Regions from separate parts of the Pseudarthrobacter sp. NPDC092202 genome, predicted to be linked through region 2. Evidence: riboswitches for the same ligand, from Rfam matches in the RefSeq annotation. Region 2 holds a riboswitch; each other region holds the start of a gene.
The links. A riboswitch is a leader RNA that binds a small molecule or an ion and turns the genes downstream of it on or off. The one in region 2 is predicted to bind S-adenosylmethionine.
Positions count from the first base shown of each region.

Region 1: linked by a shared signal. The riboswitch ahead of ACIQF4_RS02350 (aminotransferase class V-fold PLP-dependent enzyme) and the one ahead of ACIQF4_RS15495 (homoserine O-acetyltransferase) in region 2 are both predicted to bind S-adenosylmethionine.
Region 3: linked by a shared signal. The riboswitch ahead of ACIQF4_RS10080 (DUF1737 domain-containing protein) and the one ahead of ACIQF4_RS15495 (homoserine O-acetyltransferase) in region 2 are both predicted to bind S-adenosylmethionine.

Region 1 covers NZ_JBIVRG010000001.1:494,832-500,261, reverse strand. The annotation lists gene aroA (3-phosphoshikimate 1-carboxyvinyltransferase) at 1-350, shown strand, start outside; gene rsgA (ribosome small subunit-dependent GTPase A) at 334-1,449, shown strand; gene hisN (histidinol-phosphatase) at 1,497-2,309, shown strand; SAM riboswitch class IV at 2,469-2,582, shown strand; gene ACIQF4_RS02350 (aminotransferase class V-fold PLP-dependent enzyme) at 2,617-4,074, shown strand; gene ACIQF4_RS02345 (class I SAM-dependent methyltransferase) at 4,151-4,909, shown strand; gene ACIQF4_RS02340 (metal-dependent transcriptional regulator) at 4,959-5,430, shown strand, end outside.
Region 2 covers NZ_JBIVRG010000010.1:159,835-165,264, forward strand. The annotation lists gene ACIQF4_RS15485 (alcohol dehydrogenase catalytic domain-containing protein) at 1-418, opposite strand, end outside; gene ACIQF4_RS15490 (MFS transporter) at 531-1,913, opposite strand; gene ACIQF4_RS15495 (homoserine O-acetyltransferase) at 2,095-3,210, opposite strand; SAM riboswitch class IV at 3,224-3,339, opposite strand; gene ACIQF4_RS15500 (bifunctional o-acetylhomoserine/o-acetylserine sulfhydrylase) at 3,460-4,785, opposite strand; SAM riboswitch class IV at 4,828-4,943, opposite strand; gene ACIQF4_RS15505 (S8 family serine peptidase) at 5,192-5,430, shown strand, end outside.
Region 3 covers NZ_JBIVRG010000005.1:39,485-44,914, forward strand. The annotation lists gene ACIQF4_RS10070 (O-succinylhomoserine sulfhydrylase) at 1-1,022, opposite strand, end outside; gene ACIQF4_RS10075 (rhodanese-like domain-containing protein) at 1,023-1,433, opposite strand; gene ACIQF4_RS10080 (DUF1737 domain-containing protein) at 1,430-1,708, opposite strand; SAM riboswitch class IV at 1,722-1,835, opposite strand; gene opgC (OpgC domain-containing protein) at 2,139-4,553, shown strand; gene ACIQF4_RS10090 (GNAT family N-acetyltransferase) at 4,589-5,179, opposite strand; gene ACIQF4_RS10095 (hypothetical protein) at 5,320-5,430, opposite strand, start outside.

The DNA.
Region 1 (5,430 bases), on a different contig from region 2:
GCCCCTCCCGGCTCACCGGCATCGCACACCTGCGGGGACACGAGACCGACCGGCTCGCCGCGCTTGTGACAGAGATCAACCGCCTGGGCGGTGACGCCGAGGAAACCAGCGACGGACTGGTGATCCGGCCCGCAAAGCTGCATGCCGGCGTCGTCCACAGCTACGCCGACCACCGCATGGCCACCGCGGGGGCCATCCTTGGCCTCGCCGTGGAGGGCGTCCAGGTGCAGGACATCGGCACCACAGCCAAGACCATGCCGGATTTCCCCCGGCTGTGGGCAGGCATGCTGGCGCAGAACAGTCCTGCCGAAACAGCGCCGGAAGGTTCCAGCGGTGGCGCGGAGCACTGACTCCTGGGATGAATCGGACGTCCGGATCCGGCCCAGCAAGAAGGGCTCCCGGCCCCGCACCAAGGACAGGCCCAGCCATGACGACGCCGTCACGGGGCGCATCATTACCGTTGACCGGGGCAGGTACACCGCTGTGGTGGGAGAGGACTCGGGCGACGAAAGGATAGTCATTGCTGCCCGGGCCCGGGAACTCCGCCGGAATCCGGTAGTCGCAGGAGACTTCGTCTCGCTGGTCGGCGACGTCTCCGGGGAGCCGGACACCCTGGCGCGCCTGGTAAAAATCCAGGACCGCAGGACCCTGCTGCGGCGCAGCGCCGACGACACGGACCCCGTTGAACGGGCAGTGGTGGCCAATGCCGACCAGTTGGTGATTGTGGTGGCAGCAGCCAATCCTGAACCACGGACCGGCTTTATCGACCGTGCCCTGGTGGCCGCGTACGACGCCGGCATCGATCCGATCCTGCTGGTCACGAAGGCGGACGTCAAAGACCCTGCGGAACTGCTGTCCAACTACACCCACCTGGACTTTCCCGTGATCATCAGCCGGACCGCCGATGCCAGCGCTTCCGGCATTGATGCCCGTTCGGATGACGGCTTGTCCGCCCGGCTGGACATCTCCGCCGTTGCCGAGATGCGCGGCCACCTGGACGGCAAGGTCACCGTGATGCTTGGGCATTCCGGTGTTGGGAAGTCAACCATGGTCAACGCGCTGACCGGGGCGGAACGGGCTACTGGCGGAGTAAACGCCGTAACGGGGCGCGGACGGCACACGTCGTCGTCGGCCCTTGCGCTGAAGCTCGCGGACGCGCCGTCCGGAAGCTGGATCATCGACACCCCCGGCATCCGCTCCTTTGGCCTGGCGCACGTGGATCCCGACCGGATCCTCCGTTCCTTCCCGGACCTCTCCCCCGGCATTGAAGACTGCGAGCGCGGATGCAAGCACACCGCCGCCGCGGTCAACTGCGGGCTGGACGCATGGGTTGGTGCGGGGCACGCCGGCCCCACCGGAGCAGCGAGGCTGGGGTCCCTGCGGCGCCTCCTCGGCACGGACCCGAGGATGGAAGCCCAGGAGGCCAAGGAACTGGGCAGCGTCACCTGACGGGCCCGCTTCCCGGCAGAACGGCGCGCAGACGGTAGTTTGGAACCATGATCCAACCCGCTTCGAGCTACAACGATGACCTGCGCCTGGCCCATGTCCTGGCCGATTCCGTGGATGACCAGACCATGAGCCGCTTTAAGGCCCAGGACCTCCACATTGAGACCAAGCCGGACCTGACGCCCGTCACCGATGCGGACAAGGCAGCCGAGGAAGCCATCCGTGGCCAGCTCTCCCGCTCCCGTCCCCGCGATGCCGTCCTCGGCGAAGAGTTCGGCAGTACGGGGCATGGGTCGCGGCGGTGGATCATCGACCCCATTGACGGCACCAAGAACTTCGTTCGGGGCGTCCCGGTCTGGGCCACCCTGATCGCGTTGGTGGATGAGGGCGAACCGGTGGTGGGCGTGGTCAGCGCGCCTGCCCTCGGCAAGCGCTGGTGGGCCGCCAAGGGCATGGGAGCCTACATGGGGCGTTCCCTTGCCGCGGCAACCCGCCTCCGGGTGTCCAATGTTTCCAGCCTGTCCGATGCTTCCCTCTCCTACTCGAGCCTCGGCGGCTGGAAGGAACGTGGAAACCTTGATGAATTCCTGGGGCTTACCGAGGACGTGTGGCGGACCCGTGCCTTTGGCGACTTCTGGTCCTACTGCATGGTGGCAGAAGGTTCCGTGGACATCGCTTGTGAACCTGAGCTGAATCTCTACGACATGGCCGCGCTGGTGCCCATCGTGGTGGAAGCGGGGGGCCGCTTTACGTCGCTGGAGGGCGAGGACGGTCCGTTTGGCGGGAACGCCCTGGCCACGAATTCCATCCTCCACTCGGAGGTCCTGCGGCGCCTGAACCCGAACCTGGACGACCTGCTCTAGTCCAGGCATTACGAACAATCGACGGCGGACGCCCCCGAAAGGCTGCGCCCGCCGTCGTGATCTTCGGTTCAACCGCCCCTTTTCAACCGCGCGTAACAAAGTCCTTAACATTCCAGCGGGCTTTTAACCTTCGCGGCCCATGTTCTACGCTCTTAACCAGGTCACGAGTGCCAGCGCAAAACCCCGGTTTGCTGGCCGGCAACCCTCCATTCGCGGTGGGGTGCCCCGGGTGACGACCAGGCCGGTCCGGAAGGGATGCGGCAAGCGCGGATTCCTGCACGGAGTCCTGTTTTGAAGTGAGGTCTCTGTGACAACTGCCACCGTCTCCCCCAACGCCGCTTTCTCCAGCAAGGCCGCTCTCCAGCATCAGGCCGTTCCGCGGGAATCGTCAGCGCTCTTCGACCAGTGGCAGGCCGCCGCAGGCCGTCCGCTCGCTGCCGTCAGCGGTGCCGAGATCCAGGCTCCGCTGATCCACGGCGGCCACGTCCGGTACGCCAACCTGGATTATGGCGCGTCCGCTCCCGCCCTCTCGGTGGTGTCGGCCTACCTCAACGAGATCCTGCCCTTCTACGCCAGCGTCCACCGCGGTGCGGGTTACGCCTCCCAGATCAGCACGTCGGTCTACGAGAATGCCCGTGCCATCGTCCGCGACTTCGTAGGCGGCCGCCCGGATGATTCGGTGATCTTCACCCGGAACACCACCGACTCCCTGAACCTGCTGGCGGGCTGCCTGCCGGCCACCGATGGACGGCCGGCCGGCGACGTCCTGTACCTCGATATTGAGCATCACGCCAACCTGCTTCCGTGGCAGGGCGTCCCCCACCGCAGCATCGTGGCAGCAGATACCATTGCCGGAACCATCGACGCCGTCCGTGCGGAACTGCAGCAGGGCGGCGTCAGCCTGCTGGCCGTGACCGGTGCTTCCAACGTCACCGGCGAAATCCTCCCCATCCGCGCCCTTGCCGCGCTGGCGCACGAGCACGGGGCACGGATCGCTGTGGACGCGGCCCAGCTGGCACCGCACCGGCGCGTCAACATCACCGCGGACGACGTCGACTACCTCGCCTTCTCGGGCCACAAGCTGTACGCACCCTTTGGTGCCGGCGTGCTGGTCGGCCGGCCGGACTGGCTCGACGCCGGCACACCGCACCTCGCAGGCGGAGGCGCCGTCAAGGAAGCAAGGCTCGACGGCGTCAGCTGGGCAACCGGTCCGGCCCGCCACGAGGGCGGATCACCCAACGTGCTCGGTGCGGCGACGCTGGCCCGTGCAACGCAGGTCATCGCGGAGCTGGACCAGGACCGCTGGCACGCCCACGAATCAGCCATCCGCTCCTACCTGGTGGAAGGGCTGCAGGAAATCGACGGCGTGACGGTCCACCAGATCTTCAAGGACACCAACCCGGACACCGACACGATTGGCGTGGTCAACTTCTCCGTTGAAGGCTACGACGCCGGCCTGGTGGCCGCCTACCTGTCGGCCGAACACGGGGTGGGCCTGCGCGACGGCCGGTTCTGCGCGCACCCGCTGCTGAAGCGGCTGGGCCTTCCGTCCGGTTCCCTTCGGGCCAGCTTCGGCGTCGGCTCAAGGCTGGAAGATGCGGAGCGGCTGCTGGCTGGCATCCGGGACCTTCGGAGCAAGGGCCTGGGCTGGGACTATGTGGTGGACGCCGGCCGCTGGGTTCCGGCCAATGACAACCGTACGTACCCCCACTGGGCGCCCAACACCCCGGGAACAGCCGGCGCCGCGCCCTGCCTCGACGACTGACCTGCGGCTGGCGCCCTGCTGCGGCCCATGCGGTAAATTCGGAGGAACTAAAAGTACCGGATGAAGGAGGCCGCACGTGGCACGGGGTGGCCCACGGCTGGATCACGGCCGGCGCCGGGAGCTCGGCCTGAGTTTCCAGGACGGCGGCAAGCACTACCAGCAGGTGCGGCCGGGGTATCCTGCCGACTCAGCGCGCTGGCTCGTAACTCCCGCGGCCCGCGATGCACTCGACGTTGGCGCCGGCACCGGCAAATTTACTGAGCTGCTGCTGGGCATGGGGCTGTCCGTCACGGCGGTTGACCCCTCAGCGGACATGCTCAGGCAGTTGGCCGAGCACTATCCTGCCGCCACAGCTGTCCTTGGCACCGCAGAGGCGACTGGCCTGCCCGACGAGGCCTTCGACGTCGTTACCGTAGCCCAGGCCTGGCACTGGTGCGACGCGTTGAGGGCGAGCACGGAACTTGCCCGCGTCCTCCGCCCTCACGGAACACTGGGACTCGTCTGGAACCAGCTGGACACGTCGGTTTCCTGGGTCCACCGCCTGTCCAGGATCATGCATGCCGGGGATGTCTACAAACCCGGCCACCGCCCGCTCATAGGACCTGAGTTTGAGGCGCTGGAGGAGCATGTCACGCACTGGCAGGACTCCGTGACAACCGCAGACCTGATGGAACTGACGAAATCCCGCAGCTATTACCTGCGCGCTGGTGAGGCCACCCGGGCGAAGGTGCTTGCGAACCTTGACTGGTACCTCCATGACCACCTCGGCCACGGGCCGGACGAGGTACTGGAGCTGCCGTACCTGACGCTGTCGTGGCGGGCGGTCAGGGCATGAGCGGCTGGCAGCCCCCGTGTGGGCAAGGGCAGCCGGTAGGCTGGATCCTGTGAAGACCAGCGCGCCCTCCTCCTCCATTGAGGACTACGTCAAGGTCATCTATTCCTTCACTGAATGGCAGGACAAACCCATCACGTCCTCCCAGCTGGCCCAGCGCTTGGGGGTGGCGAACTCATCCGTCTCAGAGATGGTCCGGAAGCTGAAGGACCAGGGCCTGGTGGACCACAAGCCGTACAGCGCCATCAGGCTCACGGACGCGGGCCTGCAGCTCGCGCTCTCCATGGTGCGCCGGCACCGCCTGATCGAGACCTACCTCGTCCAGCAGCTGGGGTACAGCTGGGACGAAGTCCACGATGAAGCGGAGCTGCTCGAGCACGCCGTCTCGGACACCTTCATAGAACGCGTAGCGGCGAAGCTGGGCAACCCCCAGCGGGATCCTCACGGTGATCCGATTCCGACGGCGGACGGCACGGTCTTTATGCCCCGCGCGCACCTCATGGGCGAGCTGGACCAGGGCCACA
Region 2 (5,430 bases):
TGATCCGCTCCCCCGCGGGCGTGCGCAGCAGGGCTTCGCCGTGCAAAAGGTCACCCGAGCCGTTGACCTCTGCGGCCCGGTGGCAGAGCGCGGGCCGCCCCGCCCGGCAGGCACGGCAGGAGCCGCAACTGGGAACGAAGACGAGGACCACGTGGTCCCCCACGGACACGTCCGTGACGCCCTCGCCCACCGCGGCCACGCGCCCTACTGCTTCATGCCCCAGTGCCATGGGAAGCGGCCTGACGCGGGAACCGTCCACCACTGACAGGTCCGAATGGCACAGGCTGGAGTAGGTAATTGTGACGCCAAGCTCGCCGGCGCGGGGTTCGGGACGGCTGAGCTCCTGGACCACCAGGGGCTGCGCTTCGGCATAGCTGGTGCCTGAAGGAACTGTGGAATAGAGGACTGCTGCTCGCATGGTGTTCCTGACCTTAGGTGTGTGGACACGCGGCTGCCCGGACCTGCGGGGCATGCAGGTCCGGGCAGCCGCCCTGTCCGTGGTGCTGTGCCGTGAGGAATGCCTGTCGGCTTTATTTCTTGGCGGCGGCCAGAAGATCGGCCGTGCCCTTCGCGTCGGCGGCATCGACATCATGAAGTGAGATGCCGCGGGTTTCCTTGAGGAAGAAGACGGAGACCGCGGTGACCACGCAGGCGCCCAGGAGGTAGAACGCCACCGGAAGGGACGAACCGAAGCTGCCCAGCAGCGAGCTGGCGATGATCGGCGCCAGGGAACCGGCCACGATGGAGGTCACCTGGTAACCGAGGGAAACGCCGGAATACCGCATGCGGGTGGGGAACATTTCCGCCATGATGGACGGCTGGCCGGCGTACATCAGGGCGTGGAACAGCAGGCCGATGGTGATGGCAGCCAGGATGACGAGATCGTTGGCGGTGTCCATCATGGGGAAAGCGAAGAAGCCCCAGGTTCCGGCGAGGATTGCACCGGCCATGTAGACCGGGCGGCGTCCCAGGGAATCCGACATCTTGCCCACCAGCGGGACTGCGCAGAAGTGGATGAAGTGTGCCACCAGCAGGAGGAGCAGGATGCGGGATGTGTCCGTCTGCACAACCACTTTCAGGTAGGTGATGGAGAACGTGACAACAAGGTAGTAGAGGATGTTCTCCGCGAAGCGCAGGCCCATGGCGGTGAATACGCCGCGCGGGTACCGGCGGAAGACCTCGGCCACACCGTAGCCCTTGTTCTCGACGGTGACTTCCTTGCGGGCCTCCAGGAAGATCGGCGCGTCCTGGACTTTGGTGCGGATGTAGTAGCCGATGATGACGATCACTGCGGAGAGCCAGAAGGCTACGCGCCAGCCCCAGCCGAGGAAGGCTTCGGGGGAAAGGGTGGAGGAGAGGGTGAACAGCACGGCCGTGGCGAGCAGGTTGCCCATGGGGACGGCGGACTGCGGCCAGCTGGACCAGAAACCGCGGGACTTGTTCGGGCTGTGCTCGGCGACGAGCAGCACAGCGCCGCCCCACTCGCCGCCTACTGCGAAGCCCTGGACGAAGCGCAGGAACACCAGCAGGGCAGGGGCCCAGTAGCCGATCTGCGCAAATGTGGGCAGGCAGCCCATGAGGAAGGTGGCAACACCCACCAGGATGATGCTCAGCTGCAGCAACTGCTTGCGGCCGAACTTGTCGCCAAAGTGGCCGAAGACGATGCCACCGATGGGGCGGGCAACGAAGCCGACGGCGTAGGTGACGAAGGCTGCAATGATGCCGTCCAGCTCTGTTCCGGAGTTGGGGAAGAACAGCTTGCCGAACACCAGGGTGGCGGCGGAGGCGTAAAGGAAGAACTCGTACCACTCAACCACGGTGCCGGCCATGGAGGCCGTGACGACTTTCTTCAGGCCGGAGGCCTTGACATCGGTTTCCTCGGGCCGCCGCGCGGCGGACTTTTCCGTACTCATTGATGAACTCCTTCGGCGTCTTCTTCGACACCACTGGGACAGGCTGTGGCGGATACGTGTGATTTTGGCCACGAACCGCCGGGTCCCAACGAGTATGGTCCGCCTGAACGCCAAGCTCAACGGCGAATCATGCAGAGGCTATCTGCATAAATGCACATCCACTTGCCCGCGAACCTCGGTTTTAGTCCGAGAGATGTGCCCTGAGCTGGTGGCCCAGCTGGCCTATTTCCGTCAGGAAGCCGTCATGGCCTATCGGCGCTGTGATGAGGTGCACGTCCACTTCTCCGGGGAGGGCTGCGGCAAGTTCGCGGGACTGGGCCGGGAAGTAGAGGCGGTCCGAGTCCACGGCTGCCACGAAGAAACGCGCACCTGACCGCGCCAGGGTCTCGGGAAGCGGCCCCCTACCCCGGCAGATGTCGTGGCTCATCAGGGCCTCGGTGATGGCGATGTAGCTGTTGGCATCAAACCGCCGGACCAGCTTGTTCCCCTGGTGGTCCAGGTAGCTTTCCACCTGGTAGCGGCCTCGGTTGGCCAGGACCCCGCCCTGCAGGGGTGACTCCGGAGCCTGGGGTGCGCGGCCAAACCTGCCTTCCAGTTCCGCCGCGGAGCGGTAGGTGATGTGCGCAATCCGCCGGGCCAGGGCCAGGCCATCCTCGGGAAAGGGGCCGCGGTAGTAATCGCCCCCGTTGAAATTCGCATCCTGGCGGATCGCCAGGGTCTGTGCCTGGGCAAAGGCAATCTGCTCGGCTGTGCTGGCAGCGCCGATGGAGATCACTCCGCAGCGCTGCACCCGTTCGGGGAAGGTGATGGCCCACTCCAGGGCGCGGGCTCCGCCCATGGAACCGCCCAGCACCGCAAACCAGCTCTTGATTCCCAGCTTGTCGGCCAGCCGGGCCTCCGCCACAGTGCTGTCCCGCAGCGTGACCAGGGGAAACCGGGATCCCCAGGGAGTCCCGTCCGGTGCCGGCGAGGACGGCCCCGTGGACCCGTAGCAACCGCCCACAATGTTGATGGACACTACAAAAAAGCGGTCCGTGTCCACCGGTGCACCCGGCCCGGCCAGCTGCTCCCACCAGCCCGGTTCATCGGTATCGCCACGGGTCACGTGGGTACTGCCGGTCAGTGCGTGCTCGATCAGGACGGCATTGCTGGCGTCCGCGTTGAGGGTGCCCCAGGTTTCGTAGGCCAGCGTGACGTCCGGCAGGTAGCCGCCGGCTTCAAGTTCCAGTCCCCCAATGGAGGCATAGCGGACTATTCCGTGTCCGGAAACGGTGGTACGGGCGACGGTAACCGTCATGGCAAGACCTCTTCTTACGCGCTTGCCTGCCGTCGAATGACCGGCAGGCCAGGTCTTCACCCGGGGCACCCCACCGCGGAAGGAGGGTTGCCGGCCAGCAAGCCGGGGCTGTCACTGGCACTCATGACCTGGTTCGAGTGTACGAAACAGCACCCGCCTGCCGCCAAGAGTGTGACTGGTTGTGACGGTCCCGGGCCCGGCAGGCACGCCCGCCCGGCCCGGGACCCCGCCGTCGGCCCTTGCTCCTGCTCAGGCGCCCGTGGCCGCCTTGGCGGCACGGAAGCCCGCTTCCAGGTCGGCCAGGATGTCATCGATGTGTTCGATTCCCACAGACAACCGGACCAGGCCGGGCGTTACCCCGGCCACCGCCTGCTGCTCCGGGGAGAGCTGGCTGTGGGTGGTCGACGCGGGATGGATGACAAGGGAGCGGACGTCACCGATGTTGGCCACATGGGAGTGCAGTTCGAGCGCGTCCACGAAGCGCTTGCCGGCCTCCGCCCCGCCGGCGAGGTTGAAGGACACGATCGCGCCCGTGCCCTTGGGGCCATATTTGCGGCCCCTCTCGTACCAGGGGCTGGAGGGCAGCCCCGCGTAGGCGACCGATTCGACGTCGTCACGCGCTTCCAGCCACTGCGCCACGTCCAGGGCGTTGGCAACGTGACGCTCCACGCGCAGGCTCAACGTTTCCAGCCCCTGGGCAATGAGGAAGGCGTTGAACGGGGAGACGGCGGAACCAAGGTCCCGGAGCAGCTGGACGCGCGCTTTGAGGATGTAGGACAGGTTGGCGCCCAGGGCACCGTCCTTGCCGAGGTCGCGGGCGTACACCAGCCCGTTGTAGGTGGGGTCCGGGGTGTTGAAGCCCGGGAACTTCGCCGGGTCCTTGCCGAAGTCGAACTTCCCGGAGTCCACGATCACGCCGGCAATGGCGGAACCGTGGCCGCCCAGGTACTTGGTTGCCGAATGGATCACGATGTCCGCTCCCCATTCCAGCGGCCGGATCAGGTACGGGGTGGACAGGGTGTTGTCCACAATGAGGGGCACCCCGGCATCGTGGGCCACCTGGGAGATACCTTCTATGTCCAGGACGTCCTGGCGGGGGTTGGAGACCACTTCCCCGAAAAAGAGCTTGGTGTTGGGCTGCACGGCGTCGCGCCACTGCTCCAGGTTGTCCGGGTCCGCCACGAAGGTGACCGAAATGCCGAACTTCTTCAGGGTATGGGCAAAGAGATTGTAGGTTCCGCCGTAAAGGCTGGGGCTTGCGACGATATGGTCGCCGGCTTCCGCGATGTTCAGGACAGCGAAGGTTTCTGCGGCCTGGCCTGAGCTGAGCAGCAGTGCCCCGAGCCCGCCTTCAAGGCTGGCGATCCGCTGTTCCACGGCTTCCTGGGTGGGGTTGCCGATGCGGGTGTAGATAGGTGCCAGTTCAGCAAGGGCGAAACGGTTGGCGGCGCTCTCGGCGCTGGGGAACACGAAGGACGTGGTCTGGTAGATAGGGAGTGCACGGGCGCCCGTGGCACTGTCCGGCTCCTGGCCTGCGTGGATCTGGCGGGTTTCGAATGACCATCCGTTGGACATCTAAGGCTCCTTTGACTGGGCCCGGCATGCTCAAAGCACCGCGGGCCGCGCTTGCTGTCCGGCCTTTGCCGGACAGCCAGGTCCTCACCCGGGGCACCCCACCGCGGAAGGAGGGTTGCCGGCCAGCAAGCCGGGGCTTGGTGCTGGCGCTCATGACCTGAGCCCAGTGTAGGAACAGCATGTGCCCGCCGCCATGAGTGTGACCGGTTGTGACTTCCCCGCCCTCCTGCGGGACGCACCCCGCCGGACGCAGCGCTGGGAGGCACCGTATGTTGATCTCCCAAGGTTCCGCAGAAGATGCGCAGGATTGCGCGAAGTTTGGCCGTTTGCCACCGGTCCCCCGTTAGATTTGAGCCGGGAACCCGTCTCATCGCCTTTCAGCTTCCATACCAAAGGAACACTTCAGTTGCCCCAGTTCTCTCGCCTGGCACGTCGCACCGTCCTGCTCTCCGCCGTCGCCCTCTGCTCAGGCGCGGTGGCAGCCGGTCCCTGGCCGGCATCCGCAGCACACGCCGCTCCTTCTGCCGCTGCTGACGATGGCGGCCGCTACCTTGTGCAATTCGCTCCGGGCAAGGACGTCGCGGCCGAGGCGGCAGCCCTCCGCGCCCAGGGAATCGGCGTCAACAGAACATTTACGAAGGCGGT
Region 3 (5,430 bases), on a different contig from region 2:
TCGATGATCCGCAGGCCGTCCAGCAGCGCGAAGGCGGCTTCCTTCCCCGAGCGGCCCCCGGAGGGAGCCAGCTCCAGGGTGAGGACCGTGCCGCCGGCACTCATCTGCTTTGCTGCCAGCTCATACTGCGGGTGGGACTTCAGCAGCGGATACTTCACCCAGCTGACGGCCGGCTGTTCCTCCAGCCACTCCGCGAGCCGCAGCGCGGTGGCCGAGGAATGGTTAACACGCAGCGCCATGGTTTCCAGGCCCTTGGTGAGGACCCAGGCGTTGAAGGCGGACAATGCCGGGCCGGTGTGCCGCATCAGCTGCTTCACGGGGCCCTCGATGAACTCCTTGGTGCCCAGGATTGCCCCGCCGAGCACCCGGCCCTGGCCGTCGATGTGCTTGGTCCCGGAGTAGACAATGACGTCCGCGCCAAACTGCCCGCAGCGCTGCAGCAGGGGAGTGGCAAAAACGTTGTCGACGACGACGGTCGCCCCGGCCGCGTGAGCCAGTTCGCTGACCGCCGCGATGTCCACGATCTCCTGCATGGGATTGGACGGCGATTCGAAGAAGACGGCGGTAGTGGGCTGGGACAGGGCCTCGCGCCACTGCTCCAGGTCCGGTCCGTCAACGAAGACCGTCTCCACGCCCCACCGCGGCAGGATTTCGTTCAGGATCACGAAGCAGGACCCGAACAGCGAACGGGCGGCCACTACACGGTCGCCGGCACCGAGCAGGGCACCCAGGGCGGTGAACACGGCCGACATTCCGGACGCGGTGGCAAAGCACGCCTCTGTTCCTTCCAGGAGGCGGAGCCGCTCCTGGAACGTTGCCACGGAAGGGTTGCCGTAGCGGGAGTAGACAAAACGCTCGTCCTCGCCCGTGAAGGCGCGCTCGGCGGCGGCGGCAGATTCGTACACGAACCCTGAATTCAGGAAAATGGCTTCACTGGTTTCCTGGAAGTTGGTGCGGTCCAGGCCGCCGCGCACGGCCTGGGTATCGGGGCTCCAGCCGGCGGCGTCTTCGTTGAAGGTCACTTAGATCTTTCCCAGGTTTGTTGGCAGGCCGCGGTTCTTCCAGCCGTTGACGGTGCGTTCGCCGAAGCGGTCGGGGTCGCCTTCAAAGCCCTCCAGCACGTTGTAGGAGGTGAAGCCGGCCTGGGTGGCCGCTATGGCCGCCGCGATGGACCGCTGGCCGGAGCGGCACAGGAACACCAGTTCAGTTGCCCGGTCTTCGGGCGCCTGCTGGTTGAGGTCGTTGATGAAGTCAGGGTTTGGAATGCCCCCGGGGAAGGTCCACTGGATGAACAGCGGATCGTTCTCTGTTGCCTTGGTGTCCGGGATCCCGATGTGGGCCCATTCGCCCTCGGTGCGTACGTCCACCAGGATGGCGCCTTGTGCCAGCTTGTCCCAGGCCTCCTGCGGCGTCAGGTCTCCTGCGTAGCTCATGCGTGGCCCTCGCCGTCGAACTCAAGGTCGTCGCCTGCGGACTCGAGGTCATCCACGGCATCCGCCACTGCGGCGTCTGCCGAGGCGATGGCTGCCGGCAGGACCACGGCCTGTGCCACGATCACGCTGGTGCCGTTGAAGGTTGCGGCGGGGCTGCCGTGCAGCACATAGCCTTCCGCCAGGGCGTTCGAGATCCGCTCGCAGAATTCACGGTTGTCCGGGCCGCTGATGAGGCGGTAGGACAGTTTTTCTTCAGGGGCAGGTGCGTCAGACACGACGGATCTCCTTCTCTCACGCTTGCAGCTCGAATGGTCGATATGCCGAGTATTCACCTGAGGCACCCCGCCGTGGAAGGAGGGTTGCCGACCGGCCAGTCAGGGCTTGGCGCCGGTACTCATTACTCCCCAAAAACGTAACACTTGCCGCGCACCGCCGCACCGCCGTCGTCGTCATGTTGCGTAACTGAAGGATGCTGTGCGGAGGCACGGCACCAAAGATGCATGCGCCACGTCCGTTCAACGTACGACGGCGGCGCCACCTTGGGCATGCAGGTGCCAGGTGCCTGCCACCAGCGCCAGCCCGGATAAAGTTTGTCCAGGGGCGCCGCCCCGTCACTTGAGGAATAAGTCCCTGGGGGGTCTCATCAGCACGCTATCCGCTCCCGCACGTCCCGCCCCGAGCGGCCGCCCGCGGCCCCTCCACCGGATGGCTGCCGTCCTCGCCGCCGCGCTGATGGCCGTCCTGGCCGTGGTGGTGCCCGCCGGGCCGGCGCAGGCGGCCCGAAACCTCCCGGAGGAAGGCAAGCCGCTGCTGGGCGCAGTCCTCGAATGGGGAGAGGACACCGCCGGGGGCTTCTCCGAGCGGCTCGGGGCATCCCCCGCGATCTTCGGACACGACATCACCTTCCCCTTCCGCGCCTCGGAAGAGAGCGACATCCGGGGCTTCCTGGAACAATCCGCCGGACAGGGCGCCGATGCGATGCTCACGGTAAGGCCTGTTGTCCCGCTGGACCAGGTCACCCCTGACGCCGCTGCAGCTTTTGCCGGGGAAGTGCGCCGGATAAAAGGTGACTCTAAAGGCCAGCTGCTCATCCGCTTCGCTCCGGACATGAATGCCAGCTGGGTGGAGTGGGGCCAGCAGCCGGCCGCCTACCGGCAGTCATTCCAGGCGGTGACAGCGGCTTTCCGGGCGGCCGGGACCGCCGGCGGTTATGCCATGGTGTGGGAACCGTATTTGGGCAGGGACTATCCCTTCGAACGGAACCGGAACGCGCCCGCGCCCGGAACCGAGGGGTTCTCCCTGTTGGACACCAACGGCGACGGCGCCTGGAACGGCTCGGACAAAGCCTACGAACCCTACTACCCCGGGGACGACGCCGTGGACTGGGTGGGCTTGACGGCCTACCACGATGACACTGCAGGGGGCACCGCGGTCAACACCGTTCCCCGCGCCGGTGAGCTGCAGGAGATGCTGACGGCCTCCGGCGGGGAAAACTTCTACGGGACGTATGCGGCGGGGCGGGACAAGCCCTTGATGCTGCAGACTTCGGCCTTTTACAGCCCGTCCGCCGGAGGTGCCGCGGAAGCGGAGATCAAGGACAGCTGGTGGGGCCAGGTCCTGGAAGTTGCCGGATCAGCCGGTTTCGCGATGACGGGCGCGGTGGTCTGGGACGAACGCACCAGTACACGGGACACGGGTGTGGCCAGTATCGACTGGCGCCTCACCGGAAACGCGGGGATTGCCGAGGCTGCCCGCACCCGGCTTGAGGGATCCCCGGTGGTGACGGGGCCGGTTACCGATGTCGCCCCAGGTGCATCGTTCGTCAGGTCCAACACGCTGTCCGGGGCGGCCGCCTGGAGCGTGGGGGCGGCCCTCCTCATCCTCCTGGTGGCACTGTGGCAACTCCCCGCCAAAGTCGGTGCGGTCACGGCCTGGGGCTACAGCGACCCGTCCAGCAGGGACTCCCGCGTGGACCTGCTCCGTGGCCTTGCCATCGTCTTTGTGGTGGTGAACCACCTGGGCCTGGTGTCGCTGTTCCAGCTCCTGACCCAGGAGGCGGTGGGCTTTGTTTCGGGCGCCGAGCTGTTTGTCCTGTTCTCCGGGCTGGTGGTGGGCATGGTCTATGGGCCCAGGGCGAAGGACGACTTTGGAACGGTGGTGGACCTTACTTCGCGCCGGGCAGGAAAGCTCTACCTGACGGCGCTGGTGGTGCTGGTGGGCGTCTTCCTCTTGTCGCTGCTGCCGGTGTTCCGGACAGATGCGCTCACGACCTTCGTGGACCAGGGCACGGGCGGTGCAGGGCACGAAGGTGCCGGCCGCAGCTACGACCTCTATGCAGGCATGGAAACGCTGTTCCAGTTCCCCGTGCCGCCACAGGTTCTTCCCGCCATCCTGCTGCTCCAGTTCGGGCCGTGGCAGTTCAACGTGATGGGCCTGTACGTGGTGCTGCTGCTGGCCAGCCCCCTGATCCTCGCGGCCCTCAACCGCGGTAAAGCCGTGTGGGTGCTGGCGGCATCGCTGGCCGTGTACGCGGCGGGTACGGTGACGCGCTTCCGGATCCTGCCGTCGCAGTTCGAGGATTCATTTCCCCTGCTGGTGTGGCAGGTGCTGTTCGTCGTCGGCCTGGCGGCCGGGTTCCACCGGCGGAGGATCGTGGCCTGGCTTTCAGCGCACCCCTGGGCGGTTGCGGCCTGCACCGCCCTGGCCTTCGCGTTTGCCTTCCTGTCATGGGGCAATCCGTACCTGGCCAACGGGTTTGACGTCCGCCTGGCGATCATCCCGGACACCGCGTACCGGGCCATGTATGACCTGTTCTTCGGACGCACCTACCTCGCTCCGGGCCGGCTGCTGAACGTCCTGGTCCTGGTGGTGGCGGCCTATGCCTTCCTCACCGCGTACTGGAAGCCGGTGCAGCGCGCCCTGGGCTGGTTCCTGGTCCCCCTGGGCCGCGCCACCCTCTATGTGTTCATCATGCATGTGGTGCTCATAGCCGTCGTTGCCAATATCCCTGCCCTCCAGCAGGGAAACATCCTGGTCAACACGCTCGCTTATGCCGTAGTCCTCGGGCTCCTCTGGGTGATGGTGCGGACCCGGTTCCTCTTCAAAATCATCCCCACCTAAGGACGCGACCTCCGCGGAGGCTTATCTGAACTCACTCATGGCTGCGGCAGGATCAGCTGGTGGAGCAGATGGTCCTGCCACCGGCCTGCGATCTTCAGGTATTGCGGCGCAACCCCAATCTCCCGGAACCCTGCCCGCTGCAGGATCCGCTTGGACGCTGTGTTGTGCAGCAGGGTGGCAGCTTGGATGCGGTGCAGGCCAAGCCCGGTGCGGGCGTAGTCGACCGCGTGCAGAACGGCGGCCGTGCCAATCCCTTGCCCGGTGAGTTTGTGGTCCACCCAGTAGCCGAGGTTCGCGCTGAGGAAGGGGCCGCGGACGATCCCCGTCAGCGTGACTGTCCCAGCCACGCGCCCGCCCGCCCGGCCGGTGCGCGGCGTGCCCCCGCCGTCGTCCTCTTCCTGTACCAGTACCCACGGAACTTCCGAGCCCAGCGCGTACTGGCCGAGCTTGGCGCGGATTATGTCCGACTGGTGCCCGCTGGTAAAGAACGCATCCGAGCGTTTCGGCTCCCATGGAGCCAGGTGCTCTCGATTGCGCGCGTAGGCCTCGGACAGCGCGACGGCGTCCGCGGCCGTGAGCAACCTGATGCGTAGTCCTGCGCGCAGGTCAGCGCTGCTGTCAATCATGTACGGATCCTTTCGGGCGGGGCGCTGTGGATGCAGCGTATCCGGCCGCCGCCAAGAAGAGATCCGCAGGAAAAGGAATGGCGTGGACCCCGTGCCCGGAGGCACGTGGTCCACGCCGTTGTCCGTCTGCTGTGGCTTTGCTATACGAGCCCGGGGTAGCTCGCCAGGATGTAGTCGGCGGCAGCGGGGCCCTTCATGCGCAGCCCGTTGTGGCCGGAGGCAATCCTGCGGTGGCTCATGGCTGCCCAGAA